DNA from 3 places in the Cytobacillus sp. FSL W8-0315 genome. Region 1 is predicted to be linked to each of the others. Evidence: a T-box and tRNA genes for the amino acid it is inferred to sense, from the RefSeq annotation. Region 1 holds a T-box; the other regions hold tRNA genes.
What was found. A T-box is a leader RNA that pairs with one kind of tRNA and senses whether it is charged. The one in region 1 lies ahead of leuS (leucine--tRNA ligase), so its partner is inferred to be a tRNA-Leu.
Positions count from the first base shown of each region.

Region 2: it has a tRNA-Leu gene. The T-box ahead of leuS (leucine--tRNA ligase) is inferred to sense a tRNA for this amino acid. The anticodon was not compared.
Region 3: it has a tRNA-Leu gene. The T-box ahead of leuS (leucine--tRNA ligase) is inferred to sense a tRNA for this amino acid. The anticodon was not compared.

Region 1 is NZ_JBBOOC010000001.1:1,593,228-1,600,132, forward strand. It holds gene MKY20_RS08200 (GntP family permease) at 1-589, shown strand, start outside; gene MKY20_RS08205 (3-hydroxybutyrate dehydrogenase) at 647-1,423, shown strand; T-box leader at 1,533-1,756, shown strand; gene leuS (leucine--tRNA ligase) at 2,065-4,482, shown strand; gene MKY20_RS08215 (rhodanese-like domain-containing protein) at 4,647-4,952, shown strand; gene MKY20_RS08220 (sporulation protein Cse60) at 5,055-5,237, shown strand; gene MKY20_RS08225 (NAD(P)/FAD-dependent oxidoreductase) at 5,267-6,535, opposite strand.
Region 2 is NZ_JBBOOC010000001.1:458,142-465,046, reverse strand. It holds gene sigB (RNA polymerase sigma factor SigB) at 1-48, shown strand, start outside; gene MKY20_RS02540 (PP2C family serine/threonine-protein phosphatase) at 45-641, shown strand; gene MKY20_RS02535 (Tex family protein) at 705-2,888, shown strand; gene cmpA (cortex morphogenetic protein CmpA) at 3,045-3,158, opposite strand; gene MKY20_RS02525 (SprT family protein) at 3,295-3,744, shown strand; tRNA gene MKY20_RS02520 (tRNA-Asn) at 3,921-3,995, shown strand; tRNA gene MKY20_RS02515 (tRNA-Ser) at 4,001-4,091, shown strand; tRNA gene MKY20_RS02510 (tRNA-Glu) at 4,107-4,178, shown strand; tRNA gene MKY20_RS02505 (tRNA-Asp) at 4,210-4,285, shown strand; tRNA gene MKY20_RS02500 (tRNA-Gln) at 4,294-4,368, shown strand; tRNA gene MKY20_RS02495 (tRNA-Lys) at 4,513-4,588, shown strand; tRNA gene MKY20_RS02490 (tRNA-Leu) at 4,604-4,688, shown strand; tRNA gene MKY20_RS02485 (tRNA-Leu) at 4,748-4,833, shown strand; tRNA gene MKY20_RS02480 (tRNA-Arg) at 4,894-4,970, shown strand; tRNA gene MKY20_RS02475 (tRNA-Pro) at 4,976-5,052, shown strand; tRNA gene MKY20_RS02470 (tRNA-Gly) at 5,076-5,149, shown strand; rRNA gene MKY20_RS02465 (16S ribosomal RNA) at 5,248-6,797, shown strand.
Region 3 is NZ_JBBOOC010000003.1:310,146-317,050, reverse strand. It holds gene MKY20_RS27425 (nuclease-related domain-containing protein) at 35-943, shown strand; tRNA gene MKY20_RS27420 (tRNA-Leu) at 1,665-1,746, opposite strand; tRNA gene MKY20_RS27415 (tRNA-Leu) at 1,770-1,858, opposite strand; tRNA gene MKY20_RS27410 (tRNA-Cys) at 1,887-1,960, opposite strand; tRNA gene MKY20_RS27405 (tRNA-Gly) at 1,979-2,053, opposite strand; tRNA gene MKY20_RS27400 (tRNA-Gln) at 2,058-2,132, opposite strand; tRNA gene MKY20_RS27395 (tRNA-His) at 2,191-2,266, opposite strand; tRNA gene MKY20_RS27390 (tRNA-Trp) at 2,278-2,351, opposite strand; tRNA gene MKY20_RS27385 (tRNA-Tyr) at 2,359-2,442, opposite strand; tRNA gene MKY20_RS27380 (tRNA-Thr) at 2,460-2,535, opposite strand; tRNA gene MKY20_RS27375 (tRNA-Phe) at 2,554-2,626, opposite strand; tRNA gene MKY20_RS27370 (tRNA-Asp) at 2,650-2,726, opposite strand; tRNA gene MKY20_RS27365 (tRNA-Met) at 2,730-2,803, opposite strand; tRNA gene MKY20_RS27360 (tRNA-Val) at 2,813-2,888, opposite strand; tRNA gene MKY20_RS27355 (tRNA-Glu) at 2,893-2,967, opposite strand; tRNA gene MKY20_RS27350 (tRNA-Ser) at 2,984-3,074, opposite strand; tRNA gene MKY20_RS27345 (tRNA-Asn) at 3,078-3,152, opposite strand; rRNA gene rrf (5S ribosomal RNA) at 3,173-3,289, opposite strand; rRNA gene MKY20_RS27335 (23S ribosomal RNA) at 3,476-6,411, opposite strand; rRNA gene MKY20_RS27330 (16S ribosomal RNA) at 6,713-6,905, opposite strand, start outside.

The DNA of each region.
Region 1 (6,905 bases):
TGTTGTTTTAATTATCTCATTCGTATTCCATGATTCTCTTGCACAATCTGCACTTATTCTTGCATTACTGGGCGGAGTTATTGCCACATATCTATTGAACAGAAAGTATTTCACAAATTTCTGGAATGCTGTGTCTGATGGTACATTAGGCGCATTAATAGCGATTGGGAATACAGCTGCTGTTGTCGGGTTCGGCGGAGTGGCAAAGGCAGTTCCTGCATTTGCCACAGCAGTAGATTGGATGACAAGCATTCCTGGGAGCCCGCTGATAGGCGGTGCCATAGCAGTAAGTGTTATCGCCGGCATGACCGGTTCAGCTTCAGGCGGGCAGGCCATCGCATTGCCGATTCTGGCCCCGCATTATATGGACATGGGCGTCAATGCAGAAGCCCTGCACAGAACAGTAGCCATTTCATCCGGTGCTCTGGATTCCTTGCCGCATAATGGCTATGTCGTTACCACTGTACGGGCTATCTGCGGGGAATCTCACCAGGCTGCATATGGAGCGGTAGCGGCTGTTACAGTAATCGTTCCGCTGATTGGTTTAGCACTTGCGATTGTATTATTCTCACTCGGTCTAGGAATCTAATTTCGGCAGGGGCTCATAAAATAGAGCCCCGGCTTTGTTTTTGAAAGGAGCTTATTCATGGTACAAAATAAAGTAGTTTTTATAACCGGTGCAGCGCAGGGAATTGGCTATGAAATAGGCAAGAGATTTGCTGAACACGGCTCGAAAATCGTTCTGACAGATATTCAGGAAGAGGCTGTGAAAAAAGCTGCAGAAAATTTGCAGAATGAAGGTTTTGAAGCAATCGGGCTTAAATGTGATGTGACCTTGGAGTCTGATATACAATCGGCCATCAATGAAACTGTCAGTCAATTCGGTGCCTTGGATGTGCTCATTAACAATGCAGGGCTGCAGCATGTTTCCTTTATTGAAGACTTTCCTACTGAAAAATTCGAGTTTCTTATCAAAGTAATGCTGACTGCACCGTTCATGGCCATTAAACATGTCATGCCCGTCATGAAAAAACAAAAGTCCGGCCGTATCCTGAACATGGCATCCATTAACGGTCTTGTTGGATTCGCGGGGAAAGCAGCTTATAACAGTGCCAAGCATGGCGTTATAGGCCTTACTAAAGTCGCAGCATTGGAAGCTGCTGAAGATGGCATTACGGTCAATGCCATATGCCCGGGCTATGTGGATACACCACTCGTAAGAAATCAGCTGAATGACCTTGCTAAAACAAGAAATGTACCTATTGAAAAAGCGCTGGAAGAAGTCATTTATCCCTTAGTGCCGCAAAAGAGGCTGCTGAAGGTAGAAGAGATTGCAGATTATGCTATTTTTTTGGCTGGTGACGGAGCTAAAGGCATTACAGGACAGGCGGCAGTTATCGATGGAGGATATACTGTTCAGTAAATCAGGCACATTTTCTGAAAGATTGCATATTCTAGTTATTAAATTCCTGTCAGGATAAGCCTACTTGCATCCTGGCGGGAAATTTATTACAATAGTCATATTCCTATACTAAAATGCTTAGATAAGGAGCAGTAGTGGTGCAATAGCCCGTTATAGAGAGTTGACGGAAGGTGCAAGTCAGCCGGGCACATCATGAACTCGCCTTGGAGCAGCAAGTGTGAAGTACCAGTAATGCTTGCCGTTTTCCGCGTTAAGGATGAATGAAGCGAGTGACATGTTCACTAATGTGGGTGGTACCGCGGGAGATTTATACATAATCCTCTCGTCCCTTTTTTGGGATGAGAGGTTTTTTATTATATTTTTTAGGCTGTTTCGTAAAGTTGATTGCAGCGGAGGGCACTTGATCCTCGAAAATGCTGACGCATTTTCTTCGTGCGGTGCTCATTCATGGAGGGTTATTCAATGTCCTGCGGGTAGTGAGGAAAGTGAGAGACCCCGCAGGCGAAGCCGGGGAGGCTCTCATCTCTCCCGCGGGTTCGCTAAGTGCCTCGTGCTGAAATCAACGGGCAATATTCATAAGCCCAAAAACGGTTTATAAGAAAAGAGCCTGATTTTATTTTCATTAATAGGAGGAAACAAAAATGAGTTTCAATCATCAGGAGATTGAAAAAAAGTGGCAAGGCTACTGGGAAGAAAATAAAACTTTTAAAACAACTGAAGATAAAGGCAAGCGCAAGTTTTATGCGCTTGATATGTTCCCTTATCCTTCAGGCGCAGGACTTCATGTCGGTCACCCGGAAGGATATACGGCAACAGACATCCTTTCCCGCATGAAGCGCATGCAAGGCTATAATGTTCTTCACCCAATGGGCTGGGATGCATTTGGTTTGCCTGCCGAGCAATATGCCCTTGATACAGGAAACGATCCTGCTGAATTCACAGAAAAGAATATCAACACCTTCCGACGCCAGATTAAGGCTTTAGGTTTTTCATATGACTGGGATCGTGAAGTAAACACAACAGACCCTGAATATTATAAATGGACTCAGTGGATTTTCTTAAAGCTTTATGAAAAAGGGCTTGCATATATCGATGAAGTAGCTGTTAACTGGTGTCCCGCACTTGGAACAGTACTTGCAAATGAAGAGGTCATCGACGGAAAAAGTGAACGAGGAGGCCATCCGGTAGAACGCCGTCCAATGAGACAGTGGATGCTAAAAATTACGGCTTATGCTGATCGCCTGCTTGAAGATCTTGATTTATTGGATTGGCCAGAGAGCCTTAAAGATATGCAGCGAAACTGGATCGGCCGTTCTGAAGGAGCAGAAGTAACGTTCAATATTGAAGGCCATGATGGAACGTTCACTGTTTTCACAACACGACCTGACACATTATATGGTGCAACATATGCTGTTCTTGCTCCAGAACATGCGCTTGTTGAAAAAATCACAGCAGATGGGCAGCGCGAGGCAGTTCAGGCTTACATTGACAAAGTAAAGAGCAAGAGCGATCTCGAGCGGACAGATCTTGCTAAAGAAAAAACAGGTGTCTTCACTGGTGCTTATGCGATTAACCCGGTCAATGGCGAAAAAATGCCAATCTGGATTGCAGATTATGTTTTAGCCAGCTATGGAACTGGGGCCATCATGGCGGTTCCAGCCCATGACGAGCGCGACTATGAGTTCGCCAAGCAATTTGATCTGCCTATTAAAGAAGTCGTTGCCGGCGGAGAAGTTGGAAAAGAAGCATACACTGGCGATGGCGAGCATGTTAACTCAGGTTTCCTTGATGGATTAAACAAAGAGGAAGCGATTGAGAAAATGATCGCATGGCTTGAAGAGAAAGGCATTGGCACTAAGAAGGTTACTTATCGTCTTCGTGACTGGCTATTCAGCCGCCAGCGTTATTGGGGCGAGCCGATTCCAGTGATCCACTGGGAAGATGGCACAATGACTGCCGTGCCGGAAGATCAGCTGCCATTAGTGCTTCCAAAAACAACGGAAATCAAACCATCCGGCACTGGAGAGTCACCATTAGCCAACATCGATGAGTGGGTTAATGTCGTGGATCCTGAAACAGGCAAGAAGGGCCGCAGGGAAACGAACACAATGCCACAATGGGCAGGCAGCTGCTGGTACTATCTTCGCTATATTGATCCGAAAAACAGTGAAGCTCTTGCAGATCCTGAGAAATTAAAAGAATGGCTTCCGGTTGATATTTATATCGGCGGAGCTGAACATGCGGTTCTTCATCTCCTATATGCCCGCTTCTGGCACAAGGTCCTTTATGATGTGGGAATTGTCCATACGAAGGAACCGTTCCAAAAGTTATTTAACCAAGGTATGATTCTTGGGGAAAATAATGAAAAAATGAGTAAATCAAAAGGCAATGTCGTTAATCCGGATGAAATTGTAGCAAGCCATGGTGCTGATACTCTTCGTCTATACGAAATGTTCATGGGGCCTCTTGAAGCTTCCATCGCATGGTCTACAAATGGATTGGATGGTTCAAGAAGATTCCTTGACCGCATCTGGCGTTTGTTTGTGGAAGAGACTGGTGAATTAAGCCAGGGAATTCAGGACATTGAAGAAGGCAGCAGCCTTGAAAAGGTTTACCACCAAACGGTGAAAAAAGTAACTGAGGACTACGAAGGGCTGCGTTTCAACACAGCTATTTCTCAAATGATGGTATTCATCAATGAAGCATATAAAGCAGATGTGCTTCCAAAGACCTTTGCAGAAGGCTTTGTTAAAATGCTTTCACCCATTGCTCCACACATGTCCGAAGAGCTTTGGTCTAAATTAGGCCATGGTGAATCCATTGCTTATGAAGCTTGGCCTGCATATGATGAAGCCAAAATGATAGATGATGAAGTCGAAATCGTTATCCAAATCAACGGTAAAGTTAAAGCAAAGCTTATGGTTCCTGCCGATGCCAAAAAAGACCTATTGGAGCAAATCGCAATGGGCGATGACAAAGTAAAAGAACAAATTGACGGAAAAACCGTCCGTAAAGTCATCGCGGTGCCAGGTAAACTTGTGAATATCGTTGCGAATTAAGTTATATCAGATGAAACCACCTCTATTTGTCAGAGGTGGTTTTTGTATTTGTGTTTTAGAAACGTCCCGTTTATATTTTTCGTCCCATATAGGGTATTATAGAATTGGCAGCATTATTTAATGTTAAGTGCTATTTAAAAGGCTTTCCAGAAAGGGTGTTAGGATTGGACCGTATTGAAGAGATAACAACAGAAGAATTGCAAAAAAAGCTTGAAGAAGGGGAGAAACTTGAGCTTGTCGATGTAAGGGAAGATGAAGAGGTTGCATCCGGCATGATTCCAGGGGCGAGACATATCCGTATGGGCACGATACCTGAGAATCTTGATAAATTTGATAAAGATACGGAGTACATCATTATTTGCCGTTCTGGCAATCGCAGCGGAAACGTATGCCACTATTTGCAGGACCAGGGATATAAAGTCCGCAATATGACCGGGGGCATGCTGAACTGGCAGGGTGAAACAAAATAGAGAAGAGCGGAGCCGCAGCAGGCTTCGTTTTTTTTTATGTTTCGGTTTTAAAAATTCAGAAAATTGTACAAACTGATAAAAAACTAAGAAAGGAAGTTTCCTGTGATTAAGGTAAAGCTATTTGATCATGAACATGAAAAAGACCTGGAAAAGGATATGAATCATTTTCTGGAGAAGATTGAAGAAAAAAAGCTGCTGGATATTAAATATAATGTTGCCGCAGTGCAAGAGGACGAAGATGAACAAATTTATTGTTTCTCTGCCATGGTTATATATAGAGCCTGATGTCTGAGGAGCATCAGGCTCTATCTTTATTATACAATCCTAGCTGAGACTGCTGCGTTTAATCCGGCTAACCTGCCTGTTACAAGTGCGGATGTAATATTATATCCGCCTGTGTAGCCATGGATGTCCAGGATTTCTCCGCAGAAGAAAAGTCCTTCCATCAATTTTGAAGCCATTGTTTGCGGTTCAATTTCTTTGACGGAAACCCCTCCGCCGGTAACAAAGGCTTTATCGAGAGGCAATGTCCCATTTACTTTAAACTGAAAAGATTTGCAGGCTTTAACAAAGCTTCTGATCTTTTCGTTTGAAATCGCAGCTCCCTGTGAGGACGGATCAATTCCGTTCTTCTCAAGAAGAAACAAAAGATATCTTTCAGGAAGCCTCCCTTTTAAGAGATTTTTCATACTTTTCTTTGGATCTTCTTTGATCTTTTTGGACACTTCCTGAAAAAGAGGCTCTTCTTTTGTATCCGGGATTGCGTCCAAATTCATGACCACTTCTTTTAAATTCCACTTCTTCATCGCTTTCACCGCATATTGGCTGCAGCGCAAGACGGCCGGGCCGCTAATGCCAATATGGGTAAAAATCATATCCATCCGATGGGTTATAAGCGCTTTTCCTTTAGGGTTTAAAACACTAAGCGCCACATTCCGGAGCGACAATCCCTGCAGTATTTTTTCTTTAATAAAGTTCTCAGAAGATGTCAGCGGAACCTCGGTTGGGAAAAGCTCTGTAATCGTATGGCCTGCTTTTTCCGCCCATGCATAGCCGTCGCCGGTTGAGCCGGTATGAGGGACTGATTTCCCTCCTACGGCAACCACAACTGAATCTGCTTCATATACATCGCCTGTTTTTAATTCTACCGATTTCACCCTGCCATTTTCATAGTGAACATCCTGGATAGGGCTATTCGTCTTGATATCGACTTTCAGCTCCTTCAGCCTTGAAATCAAGGCATCAACAACAGATTGCGCTTTGTCGGTAACAGGAAACATCCGTCCGTGATCTTCTTCTTTCAGCTTAATTCCTAAATTCTCAAAGAAGCGGATAATATCTTCATTGCTGAAAATGGAGAATGCACTGTACAAAAACCGGCCATTGCCAGGAATATGCTTAATGATCTCGTCCACTGGAAGCCTGTTTGTGACATTGCACCTGCCCCCTCCGGAAATGGCAAGCTTCCTTCCAAGCTTGGTTCCTTTGTCAATCAGCAGTACTTTTGCCTTCTGTTCCGCAGCACCGATTGCTGCCATCAATCCCGAAGGACCCCCGCCTATAACTATTACATCATATTTCATATTTTCACCAACTTATCTTGATTCGCTAAAAAAGCAGTAGCTTCATTATAAATCAAATATCCTATTTCTAAAAATAATGCCCCATAATACGGTATTGCAAGTGGAATTTCCTCTGCAAGAAGAGTACACTACAAATAGTGTGTCTAAAAAGATAGAAAATTGACGAACTTACTGCGAATTGTTTTGGCAATCACAGGCTGTAAAAGCTGCATGCTGCAGGTTTTTAAATAAGAGAGAAAGCTTTGAAAGTCGATAACTGTCTAGCTCCACAAGGAACGCTACGATAGCTTTATCATCGCACGGCTAAAAGCGCTGGCTTTTAGGAGGAGCGCCTACCGGGGGGTGGGCAAAGCGCTTCCGCATTTCATAA
Region 2 (6,905 bases), 1.1 Mb from region 1:
CAGGAAGCGATCCACTCTGAAACAAATAACTCGGAGTGCCTTTCATGACCAAATTGGTTGGAGATAACATCGAAGTGATTGCTCACCAGACAGCTAAAGATGGCAAAGCTTTTTGCGGTGATGGATATTACTTCACCGCAACTGATGAATACTTTGTATGTGTGCTGGCAGATGGCCTTGGAAGCGGGGAATTCGCGTATGAAGCTTCTTCTGCTGTTGTTTCTGTCGTAGAGCAGCATCATGAGAAAGATGTAGATACGCTCATGAAGCTTTGCAACGATGTTCTTTTACAGAAAAGAGGAGCAGCAGTAGCACTGTTTAAAGTCCATTTTGCCTCCAGGGAATTTGTATACAGCTGTGTAGGGAATATTCGGTTTTTCCTTTATTCATCTACTGGGAAACTCACATATCCTCTGCCTGTAACTGGATATCTGTCAGGAAGGCCGCAGGTGTTTCATACCCAGCGGTTTACGTATGAAGCGGAATCTAAGTTTTTGATATACTCAGATGGCTTGAATATTCAAGGGGTTAAAACTTTGCTGAAAGCATTTCTCCCTATTGATCTTATCTCGGAAGATATAAAAAAGCAGTATCCATCTACCTCAGATGATGCTACTTTCATACTTGGAAGCTTACTCTAGAACAGGGTAAGCTTTTTGTTTTTCTTTTTGATAAAATGAAAAGTGAGACTCTATGATGGAGGAATGATCTTGGAAAAAACTTTGGATAGACAAAATCAAGTACTAAACCTAATCGCTGGAGAATTATCAATAGCCATTAAACAAGTAAAAAACACAATCAGCTTATTGGAAGAAGGGAACACAGTCCCGTTCATTGCCCGATACAGAAAGGAACAGACAGGTGCACTGGATGAAGTTCAAATTCGGGATATCATGGAGCGCTGGCAATACATACAAAATCTCAATCAGCGTAAAGAAGAGGTAGTCCGCTTAATTGAAGAGCAGGGCAAGCTGACAAAAGAGTTAAAATCCAACATTGAAAAAGCGGTGAAGCTACAGGAGGTAGAAGACTTATACCGGCCATATAAGCAAAAGCGCCGCACAAAAGCAACTGCGGCAAAGGAAAGAGGGCTTGAACCGTTTGCTGAATGGCTTCTCACCTTCCCCCTTAATGAACCCCCTGCTGCAAAGGCAAAAGAATTTTTATCAGATGAAAAGGAAGTAACCACAACGGAAGAGGCAATTGCCGGAGCGAAAGATATTATCGCAGAATGGGTATCAGATGAAGCAGAAAGCAGAAAATGGATCCGTATGGAAACAGCCAAAAAGGGAACAATTGAGTCTTCTGTGAAGAATAAAGAGATTGACGAAAAAGGCGTTTATGAAATGTACTACGAGTATGAGGAACCAGTGAGCAAGATTGTTCCACACCGCACACTTGCATTAAACCGGGGTGAAAAAGAAGAAGTTTTAAGGATTAACATTAAGCCAAATACCGAATTTATCTTAAAGTACTTGTATAAAAAGTGGGTGAAGGATGAACGCTCCCCTGCAGGGGCAATTGTAAAGGAAGCTATTGAGGATGGATACAAGCGTCTGATTATGCCTTCGATTGAACGTGAAATCCGCAATGAACTAACTGAAAAAGCAGAAGAACAGGCGATCATGATTTTTTCTGAAAATCTCAGAAAACTGCTGCTTCAGCCCCCATTAAAAGGCAAGATAGTACTGGGTGTAGACCCTGCCTACAGAACTGGCTGCAAGCTTGCAGTTGTAGATGAAACTGGAAAAGTACTTGATATCGGTGTCATATATCCGCATCCTCCTGTTTCCAAAACGAAACAAGCACGAGAGAAAGTAGTTCATATTCTAAACACCTACAAAGTAGAAATGGTTGCCATCGGCAATGGAACCGCCTCAAGGGAAACCGAGCAGTTCATCGCTGACATTTTAAAGGACATGAAAGAGGAGATATTCTACCTAATTGTCAATGAAGCAGGGGCGAGCGTATATTCTGCCTCAGACCTTGCCAGAGAAGAGTTTCCTGATTTTCAGGTGGAAGAAAGGAGTGCTGTATCCATCGCCCGCCGCCTCCAGGATCCTCTTGCAGAATTGGTTAAGATTGATCCCAAGTCCGTGGGGGTTGGCCAATATCAGCATGACGTATCTCAGAAAAAGCTGTCAGAATCACTCTCTTTTGTTGTAGAGACAGCGGTAAACCAAGTGGGTGTCAATGTAAATACAGCTTCATCTTCGCTGCTGCAGCATGTAGCTGGCCTTTCAAAAACAGTTGCTGTGAATATAATCAAGAAACGAGAAGAAGAAGGGAAATTTACAGACCGCAAGCAGTTGAAAAAGATTCCGCGCCTTGGCGCCAAAACCTATGAACAGGCAATAGGCTTCCTGCGGATTATCGATGGGAAAGAACCTCTGGACCGGACTGGTATACACCCTGAAACGTATGCAGTAGTAAATAAATTGCTTGCTAATCTCGGCTTTAAATCCAGTGACCTTGGAACACAATCATTAAGGGAAGCACTAAAAGGCATAAATATCAGCCAGACAGCCCGGGAGCTTGAAATTGGTGAACTTACACTGAGAGATATTATTGATGCCTTAATGAGACCTGAAAGGGATCCGCGTGATGAGCTGCCAAAGCCACTCCTAAAGAAAGAAGTCCTGAAACTTGAGGATCTGCAGGAAGGGATGGAGCTTCAAGGGACAGTGAGAAATGTTGTCGACTTTGGTGCATTCGTTGATATCGGAGTCAAACAGGATGGCCTTGTTCATATATCCAAACTTAGCCGCCAATTTGTCAAACATCCGCTGGATGTCGTGTCCGTTGGGGATGTAGTAACAGTCTGGGTTGACTCTGTTGATAAGCACAAGGGAAGAGTCGCCTTAACTATGCTTGACCAAACTAATTAACATTCCTTTGTTTTGCTGGCTTAAATGGCTTGTTCTTCGAGTCATAAGCCAAATCACGCCGGAAATCAATATTTCTAGCGTGATTTGGCCTATGCTTGTGAGGTTTTCAAAGGGCTGTAGCTGCTTTTAGCTGGTATATCTCAGGCTCGCCATATTTTATGAGCAGTGTTTCTTTCTATAGAAAAACCAGCACTGATTCAGCAGCTTGATCTGATACCGGTCCTTTTCATAAAAAGCACGCTGGATTTGGTTTTGAAACCATACAGGCATCTGATTTACCTCCCGTGTATTGGAATCTGATAATCGCTCCCTAGGGCAGCAAAGCGAGTTCAGAGCTATAATAGGTATATATAATGTATGCTATAATAGGTTGTCATGTTTACGATAAGAGAGGAAAAACATTGTTATGAATGACCAGGAGCTTCAGACACTTGTTGAAAAGATATCCTTAGAAAGCTTCGGCAAGCCCTTTCGCCATCAGGCTTATTTTAATTCACGCCTCAGGTCGACTGGCGGAAGATATATGCTGAGTTCACATCATGTTGAAATAAACAAAAAGTATTATGAGCAGCTTGGGGTCGGAGAATTAGAAGGAATTATTAAGCACGAGCTTTGTCATTATCATTTGCATTTAGAAGGAAAAGGATATAAACATCGTGATCAGGATTTCAGAATGCTAATGAAAAAAGTGGGAGCACCTCGATTTTGTTCGGCCTTGCCTGATCATCCAAAAACAAATAGATCTGCTAAGATTCTTGTTTATATGTGTAAGGAATGCGGTCAAACTTATCAAAGAAAAAGAATGGTTGATACGAGGAAATATGTTTGCGGTAAATGCAAGGGGAAATTAGTTTAAAAAAAGAATTGACATTAGATTAAGTACACTTTATATTTAATAATTGTCGCAGGACAAAACAGGATAAACGGCTAATAAATTCTTCTAAAAACAAGCTTGACTTTTATAGCCTCCGTCCTTATAATATGAAGAGTCGATAAGATGTTAACTGTTTTATCGATAAAGTTCATTATTATTCCGCAGTAGCTCAGTGGTAGAGCATTCGGCTGTTAACCGAACGGTCGCAGGTTCGAATCCTGCCTGCGGAGCCATATTTGGGGAAGTACTCAAGTGGCTGAAGAGGCGCCCCTGCTAAGGGTGTAGGTCGCGTAAGCGGCGCGAGGGTTCAAATCCCTCCTTCTCCGCCAGAAAATTCTCACAATGGCCCGTTGGTCAAGCGGTTAAGACACCGCCCTTTCACGGCGGTAACACGGGTTCGAATCCCGTACGGGTCACTTTTTTTGTTTCCGACGGTTTTATGTGGATGGTCCCGTGGTGTAGCGGTTAACATGCCTGCCTGTCACGCAGGAGATCGCGGGTTCGATTCCCGTCGGGACCGCCATTTGTTATTGGGCTATAGCCAAGCGGTAAGGCACCGGACTTTGACTCCGTCACTCGCAGGTTCGAATCCTGCTAGCCCAGCCATTTTTGATGAGCCATTAGCTCAGTCGGTAGAGCAGATTGCAGCATCAGTGAATTTCTTCATCCGAATAGCAATCCGTGACAAAGCGTTTAGCTTTGGAACATCTGACTGCACACAACAGGCTTTAGGAAGTCTCATAAAAGTATGAGCCATTAGCTCAGTCGGTAGAGCATCTGACTTTTAATCAGAGGGTCGAAGGTTCGAGTCCTTCATGGCTCACCATTTTAATTTCATATTGCGGGTGTGGCGGAATTGGCAGACGCACCAGACTTAGGATCTGGCGCCGCAAGGCGTGGGGGTTCGACTCCCTTCACCCGCACCATTAATTACCATTGAGATAAGTGCTACGTTTTGGTATGATGTTACTTGTCGCTTCATTAAGCGGTCGTGGCGGAATGGCAGACGCGCTAGGTTGAGGGCCTAGTGGGGGCAACCCCGTGGAGGTTCAAGTCCTCTCGGCCGCACCAAAAAAAGTTGTTGACTTTTGAAATCTAGGTTGATATAATATAAGAGTTGCTTTAAAAGATGCGCCCGTAGCTCAATTGGATAGAGCGTTTGACTACGGATCAAAAGGTTAGGGGTTCGACTCCTCTCGGGCGCGCCATATTACGGGGAGTAGCTCAGCTTGGTAGAGCACTTGGTTTGGGACCAAGGGGTCGCAGGTTCGAATCCTGTCTTCCCGACCATTCGGGAAACAATAATTTTATATGCGGGTGTAGTTTAGTGGTAAAACCTCAGCCTTCCAAGCTGATGATGAGGGTTCGATTCCCTTCACCCGCTCCAAACTTTCTGATTGATCTTTGAAAACTGAACGAACAAAAACGTCAACGTTAATTCTTTAGTCTTTTTTGAAAAGACAACTTATGAGCTTAATCAACTCTTATATGGAGAGTTTGATCCTGGCTCAGGACGAACGCTGGCGGCGTGCCTAATACATGCAAGTCGAGCGGACAGATGGGAGCTTGCTCCCTGAAGTCAGCGGCGGACGGGTGAGTAACACGTGGGCAACCTGCCTGTAAGACTGGGATAACTCCGGGAAACCGGGGCTAATACCGGATAATTCTTTCCCTCACATGAGGGAAAGCTGAAAGATGGTTTCGGCTATCACTTACAGATGGGCCCGCGGCGCATTAGCTAGTTGGTGAGGTAACGGCTCACCAAGGCAACGATGCGTAGCCGACCTGAGAGGGTGATCGGCCACACTGGGACTGAGACACGGCCCAGACTCCTACGGGAGGCAGCAGTAGGGAATCTTCCGCAATGGACGAAAGTCTGACGGAGCAACGCCGCGTGAGTGATGAAGGTTTTCGGATCGTAAAACTCTGTTGTTAGGGAAGAACAAGTACCGGAGTAACTGCCGGTACCTTGACGGTACCTAACCAGAAAGCCACGGCTAACTACGTGCCAGCAGCCGCGGTAATACGTAGGTGGCAAGCGTTGTCCGGAATTATTGGGCGTAAAGCGCGCGCAGGCGGTTCCTTAAGTCTGATGTGAAAGCCCCCGGCTCAACCGGGGAGGGTCATTGGAAACTGGGGAACTTGAGTGCAGAAGAGAAGAGTGGAATTCCACGTGTAGCGGTGAAATGCGTAGAGATGTGGAGGAACACCAGTGGCGAAGGCGACTCTTTGGTCTGTAACTGACGCTGAGGCGCGAAAGCGTGGGGAGCAAACAGGATTAGATACCCTGGTAGTCCACGCCGTAAACGATGAGTGCTAAGTGTTAGAGGGTTTCCGCCCTTTAGTGCTGCAGCAAACGCATTAAGCACTCCGCCTGGGGAGTACGGCCGCAAGGCTGAAACTCAAAGGAATTGACGGGGGCCCGCACAAGCGGTGGAGCATGTGGTTTAATTCGAAGCAACGCGAAGAACCTTACCAGGTCTTGACATCTCCTGACAACCCTAGAGATAGGGCGTTCCCCTTCGGGGGACAGGATGACAGGTGGTGCATGGTTGTCGTCAGCTCGTGTCGTGAGATGTTGGGTTAAGTCCCGCAACGAGCGCAACCCTTGATCTTAGTTGCCAGCATTCAGTTGGGCACTCTAAGGTGACTGCCGGTGACAAACCGGAGGAAGGTGGGGATGACGTCAAATCATCATGCCCCTTATGACCTGGGCTACACACGTGCTACAATGGATGGTACAAAGGGCTGCGAGACCGCGAGGTTAAGCGAATCCCATAAAACCATTCTCAGTTCGGATTGCAGGCTGCAACTCGCCTGCATGAAGCCGGAATCGCTAGTAATCGCGGATCAGCATGCCGCGGTGAATACGTTCCCGGGCCTTGTACACACCGCCCGTCACACCACGAGAGTTTGTAACACCCGAAGTCGGTGGGGTAACCTTTTGGAGCCAGCCGCCTAAGGTGGGACAGATGATTGGGGTGAAGTCGTAACAAGGTAGCCGTATCGGAAGGTGCGGCTGGATCACCTCCTTTCTAAGGATATTTACATGAAACGTGACGTGTTTTGTTCGTTCAGTTTTGAGAGTTCAATCTCTCAATGAAAGATTCGTTCTTTGAAAACTAGATAATGTTAATGAAGAA
Region 3 (6,905 bases), on a different contig from region 1:
GAATGAAGCTATCTTGAATATAGGGATGTGGGCTATGATATTAAAATATCGTTATGAACCGGAAGAATTAAAATTGCTTCAGTGTTTACATGGAAGAATGCGGCTTTCCCCAAAAGATTACAGCCTCTTTCTTAATTTAGAAAAAGGTTTTTCAGGTGAGAAGAAATTTGATGAACTACTAGAACATTCGCCTGAGGAATGGATTATTCTTAATGATTTATTGTTCGATTACAGTAACACCCTTTTCCAAATAGATTCACTATTATTCACTGGAGGCTGTATCTATCTTTTTGAAGTTAAGAATTATGAGGGAGACTTTTATATCGAACAAAACAGATGGTATACAGTACCAGCAAATACTGAAGTTAAAAATCCTCTTCTGCAGCTTCAGCGAAGTGAATCCCTCCTGAGAAGACTTCTGCAGAAATTGGGAGTAGAAACCCCTCTTAAGGCTCTTCTTATTTTTATTAACCCCGAATTTCAATTGTATCAAGCCACAATGAATCTTCCTGCTATATTTCCAGCACAAATTAACCGATTTATAGACAAATTAAAATTGAAATCTCAACCGGCAAATAAGAACCATTTAATGCTGGCAGACAAGTTACTGTCTTTGCGTTTGGAGGATATTCCTTATGGAAGGCGATTTGAGTATACATTTGAGGGATTGGAGAAGGGGGTTAAGTGTGCTTCTTGCCAGCACTTTATGGATCGATTGCACAGAGCTGCTTTAGTATGTAAGAATTGCGGATACAAAGAAGATGTCGAATTGGCAATCGTTAGAAGTGTTAAAGAGTTTAGAGTTATGTTTCCCGATATGATGCTAACAACCAATATTGTGCATGAATGGTGTTCTGATATTATTTCAAAGAAAAAAATCCGGAAAATCCTATCAAACAACTTTAATCATATCATTCATGGCAAGACTTCTTACTTTGAATAAAACACAATTATGTTGAGTAGTTTATTTTTAACAGTATGGCATGTCCCCTTCGGCTATCCTCACACGATTCATGAATAAGCAAACATCATTAGATTCTTTTAGATCACACTATCGATACTGAAGGGCTCTATTCAGAATTATTAGTTCCATTCACTGAGGTTATCGAACCTTAATGGCTTTATTCTGCTGCATTAGTTCCGCTCACTTGACATCATGAAACTGAACGGCACTATTCACTTGCATTAGTTCCATTCACGTGACATCTTTGAAACTGAACGGCACTATTCTCTTGCATTAGTACCATTCACATGACATCTTTGAAACTGAACGGCACTATTCTGCTTCATTAGTTCCGTTCACATAAAGTCATCGAATCTTTCTGGCTCTATTTTGGTGCATAAGTTCCGTTCACATAACATCTTCGAAATTTAGAGATTCTTTTTCGCCTCTTCAGTTATTAGTTCCGCTCAATTCACAACATTAGGACACATCGTTTTTTTTCCTCCTGCTAAGTCAATAATTATGTCCTTTTGAATTACTTCCGAACAGTTCAGAACCCCATTTCGAAACCACCCTCTGAATCGTTCGGAACCCTGCATTGAAACAACTTGCATCACAATCAGCAGAAGGGCTGCATTGATATTTGCTTTCCGCTTTAAAATTTGCACAGATTTTAATTAACAACAAAAAAGGTTTCCCTATTAGGAAACCTTTTTTTAGATACCGGTGGTCGGGGTCGAACCGACACTCCAGAAGGAACACGATTTTGAGTCGTGCGCGTCTGCCAATTCCGCCACACCGGCATATTAAAATGTAGTAAATCTTGTGGTGCCGAGGACCGGAATCGAACCGGTACGGTAGTCACCTACCGCAGGATTTTAAGTCCTGTGCGTCTGCCAGTTCCGCCACCCCGGCGTATATCAGCGAATCAAGATTTAGATTATGGAGGCGGCAACCGGATTCGAACCGGTGGTAAAGGTTTTGCAGACCTCTGCCTTACCACTTGGCTATGCCGCCATAAATTGAAGTTTATTCTGGAGCGGAAGACGGGATTCGAACCCGCGACCCCCACCTTGGCAAGGTGATGTTCTACCACTGAACTACTTCCGCAAAATGGCTGGGCTAGCAGGATTCGAACCTGCGAGTGACGGAGTCAAAGTCCGGTGCCTTACCGCTTGGCTATAGCCCATTGATCGTTCATATTACATTTATATGAGAGTTATACTCGTACTGTTACTTTAAAATTATGGGGCGACTGATGGGAATCGAACCCACGAGTGTCGGAGCCACAATCCGATGCGTTAACCACTTCGCCACAGCCGCCATTATAAAATTGGCAGGGGTAGTAGGAATCGAACCCACATCAAAGGTTTTGGAGACCTTCGTTTTACCATTAAACTATACCCCTATATAAATGGTGGAGGGGGGCAGATTCGAACTGCCGAACCCGAAGGAGCGGATTTACAGTCCGCCGCGTTTAGCCACTTCGCTACCCCTCCATATTAACATAAAAAAATGGTGCCGGCGAGAGGACTTGAACCCCCAACCTACTGATTACAAGTCAGTTGCTCTACCAATTGAGCTACACCGGCAAATCAATTCAGTAAAGGTGGCTCAGGACGGAATCGAACCGCCGACACAAGGATTTTCAGTCCTTTGCTCTACCGACTGAGCTACTGAGCCAAATATTATTAATATTGTAAAAATGGCGGTCCGGACGGGACTCGAACCCGCGACCTCCTGCGTGACAGGCAGGCATTCTAACCAACTGAACTACCGGACCAAATTGCGGGGGCAGGATTTGAACCTGCGACCTTCGGGTTATGAGCCCGACGAGCTACCGGACTGCTCCACCCCGCGACAATAATATGGTGGAGGATGACGGGATCGAACCGCCGACCCTCTGCTTGTAAGGCAGATGCTCTCCCAGCTGAGCTAATCCTCCATTATGGTGACCCCTACGGGATTCGAACCCGTGTTACCGCCGTGAAAGGGCGGTGTCTTAACCGCTTGACCAAGGGGCCAATATAGAATTAATAATGGCGGAGAGCAAGGGATTTGAACCCTTGATACGCGGTTAGCGTATACACGATTTCCAATCGTGCTCCTTCGGCCACTCGGACAGCTCTCCATTTGGCTCCGCAGGTAGGATTCGAACCTACGACCGTTCGGTTAACAGCCGAATGCTCTACCACTGAGCTACTGCGGAATAGTGATATTTGTAAAACAGCCCGGCAGCGTCCTACTCTCACAAGGGGACAGCCCCTAACTACCATTGGCGCTGAGAAGCTTAACTTCCGTGTTCGGTATGGGAACGGGTGTGACCTTCTCGCTATCGCCACCAGACTATTTTTCAAAGACAAGTATTATTATACCGTCTTTTTATCATTTTTCAAGAGGAAATTTACTATTTTTCGTTCCCTCAAAACTAGATAATGTATGAAGAAGAATTTGCCGAGTATTCACCAATAACTTGTCTAGCTTCGGCTCCTAACTTCTCTCGAAGTTGAACAGTCGCCTCCGCTTTTCGTTTTGGTTAAGTCCTCGATCGATTAGTATCAGTCAGCTCCACATGTCGCCACGCTTCCACCTCTGACCTATCAACCTGATCATCTTTCAGGGATCTTACTAGCTTGACGCTATGGGAAATCTCATCTCGAGGGGGGCTTCATGCTTAGATGCTTTCAGCACTTATCCCTTCCGCACATAGCTACCCAGCGATGCCTTTGGCAAGACAACTGGTACACCAGCGGTGCGTCCATCCCGGTCCTCTCGTACTAAGGACAGCTCCTCTCAAATTTCCTGCGCCCACGACGGATAGGGACCGAACTGTCTCACGACGTTCTGAACCCAGCTCGCGTACCGCTTTAATGGGCGAACAGCCCAACCCTTGGGACCGACTACAGCCCCAGGATGCGATGAGCCGACATCGAGGTGCCAAACCTCCCCGTCGATGTGGACTCTTGGGGGAGATAAGCCTGTTATCCCCGGGGTAGCTTTTATCCGTTGAGCGATGGCCCTTCCATGCGGAACCACCGGATCACTAAGCCCGACTTTCGTCCCTGCTCGACTTGTAGGTCTCGCAGTCAAGCTCCCTTGTGCCTTTACACTCTGCGAATGATTTCCAACCATTCTGAGGGAACCTTTGGGCGCCTCCGTTACTTTTTAGGAGGCGACCGCCCCAGTCAAACTGCCCACCTGACACTGTCTCCCGCCCCGATAAGGGGCGCGGGTTAGAATTTCAATACAGCCAGGGTAGTATCCCACCGACGCCTCCACCGAAGCTGGCGCTCCGGCTTCTCAGGCTCCTACCTATCCTGTACAAGCTGTACCAAAATTCAATATCAGGCTACAGTAAAGCTCCACGGGGTCTTTCCGTCCTGTCGCGGGTAACCTGCATCTTCACAGGTACTATAATTTCACCGAGTCTCTCGTTGAGACAGTGCCCAGATCGTTACGCCTTTCGTGCGGGTCGGAACTTACCCGACAAGGAATTTCGCTACCTTAGGACCGTTATAGTTACGGCCGCCGTTTACTGGGGCTTCGATTCAAAGCTTCGCTTGCGCTAACCTCTCCTCTTAACCTTCCAGCACCGGGCAGGCGTCAGCCCCTATACTTCGCCTTGCGGCTTCGCAGAGACCTGTGTTTTTGCTAAACAGTCGCCTGGGCCTATTCACTGCGGCTCATCAGGGCTATTCACCCTAATGAGCACCCCTTCTCCCGAAGTTACGGGGTCATTTTGCCGAGTTCCTTAACGAGAGTTCTCTCGCTCACCTTAGGATTCTCTCCTCGCCTACCTGTGTCGGTTTGCGGTACGGGCACCTTTTCCCTCGCTAGAGGCTTTTCTTGGCAGTGTGGAATCAGGAACTTCGGTACTAAATTTCCCTCGCCGTCACAGCTCAGCCTGTGTGGTAACGGGATTTGCCTCGTTACCGGCCTAACTGCTTGGACGCGCTAATCCAGCAGCGCGCTTACCCTATCCTCCTGCGTCCCCCCATTGCTCAAACGGTAAAGAGGTGGTACAGGAATATCAACCTGTTGTCCATCGCCTACGCTTTTCAGCCTCGGCTTAGGTCCCGACTAACCCTGAGCGGACGAGCCTTCCTCAGGAAACCTTAGGCATTCGGTGGATGGGATTCTCACCCATCTTTCGCTACTCATACCGGCATTCTCACTTCTAAGCGCTCCACCAGTCCTTGCGGTCTGGCTTCAACGCCCTTAGAACGCTCTCCTACCACTGACATCGTAAGATGTCAATCCACAGCTTCGGTGATACGTTTAGCCCCGGTACATTTTCGGCGCGGAGTCACTCGACCAGTGAGCTATTACGCACTCTTTAAATGGTGGCTGCTTCTAAGCCAACATCCTGGTTGTCTAAGCAACTCCACATCCTTTTCCACTTAACGTATACTTTGGGACCTTAGCTGGTGGTCTGGGCTGTTTCCCTCTTGACTACGGATCTTATCACTCGCAGTCTGACTCCCATGGATAAGTCTTTGGCATTCGGAGTTTGTCTGAATTCGGTAACCCGATGGGGGCCCCTAGTCCAAACAGTGCTCTACCTCCAAGACTCTTACTACATGAGGCTAGCCCTAAAGCTATTTCGGAGAGAACCAGCTATCTCCAAGTTCGATTGGAATTTCTCCGCTACCCACACCTCATCCCCGCACTTTTCAACGTGCGTGGGTTCGGGCCTCCATCCAGTGTTACCTGGACTTCACCCTGGACATGGGTAGATCACCTGGTTTCGGGTCTACGACCACATACTCATTCGCCCTATTCAGACTCGCTTTCGCTGCGGCTCCGTCTCATCAACTTAACCTCGCATGTAATCGTAACTCGCCGGTTCATTCTACAAAAGGCACGCTATCACCCATTAACGGGCTCTAACTACTTGTAGGCACACGGTTTCAGGATCTCTTTCACTCCCCTTCCGGGGTGCTTTTCACCTTTCCCTCACGGTACTGGTTCACTATCGGTCACTAGGGAGTATTTAGCCTTGGGAGATGGTCCTCCCTGCTTCCGACGGGATTTCTCGTGTCCCGCCGTACTCAGGATCCACTCTGGAGGGAACGAAGTTTCAACTACAGGGCTTTTACCTTCTCTGGCCGGCCTTTCCAGACCTGTTCATTTACCTCGTTCCTTTGTAACTCCGTGTAGAGTGTCCTACAACCCCAAGAGGCAAGCCTCTTGGTTTGGGCTAATCCCGTTTCGCTCGCCGCTACTCAGGGAATCGCGTTTGCTTTCTCTTCCTCCGGGTACTTAGATGTTTCAGTTCCCCGGGTCTGCCTTCTATACCCTATGTATTCAGGTAAAGATCCTATCCCATTACGGATAGGGGGTTTCCCCATTCGGAAATCTCCGGATCAAAGCTTACTTACAGCTCCCCGAAGCATATCGGTGTTAGTACCGTCCTTCATCGGCTCCTAGTGCCAAGGCATTCACCGTGCGCCCTTTCTAACTTAACCTACTTCGGCCGCTGATCGACTGCGGATCTCTGCGTCAGCTCTCTCGCTCCGCTCCTCACGTACTGAAGTACGCTCCGGTGCTCACTCGGTCGCTTCCTTGATCTCCTTGCCGCTCATCGTCCTCATGGTTTGTGCTCTTACTTATTTTCAAAATCAGAGAAAAAAACTAAGATGGCGATTACTCGGTTATTGCTTCTTCATTAACATTATCTAGTTTTCAAAGAACGAATCTTTCATTGAGAGATTGAACTCTCAAAACTGAACGAACAAAACACGTCACGTTTCATGTAAATATCCTTAGAAAGGAGGTGATCCAGCCGCACCTTCCGATACGGCTACCTTGTTACGACTTCACCCCAATCATCTGTCCCACCTTAGGCGGCTGGCTCCAAAAGGTTACCCCACCGACTTCGGGTGTTACAAACTCTCGTGGTGTGACGGGCGGTGTGTACAAGGCCCGGGAACGTATTCACCGCGGCATGCTGATCCGCGAT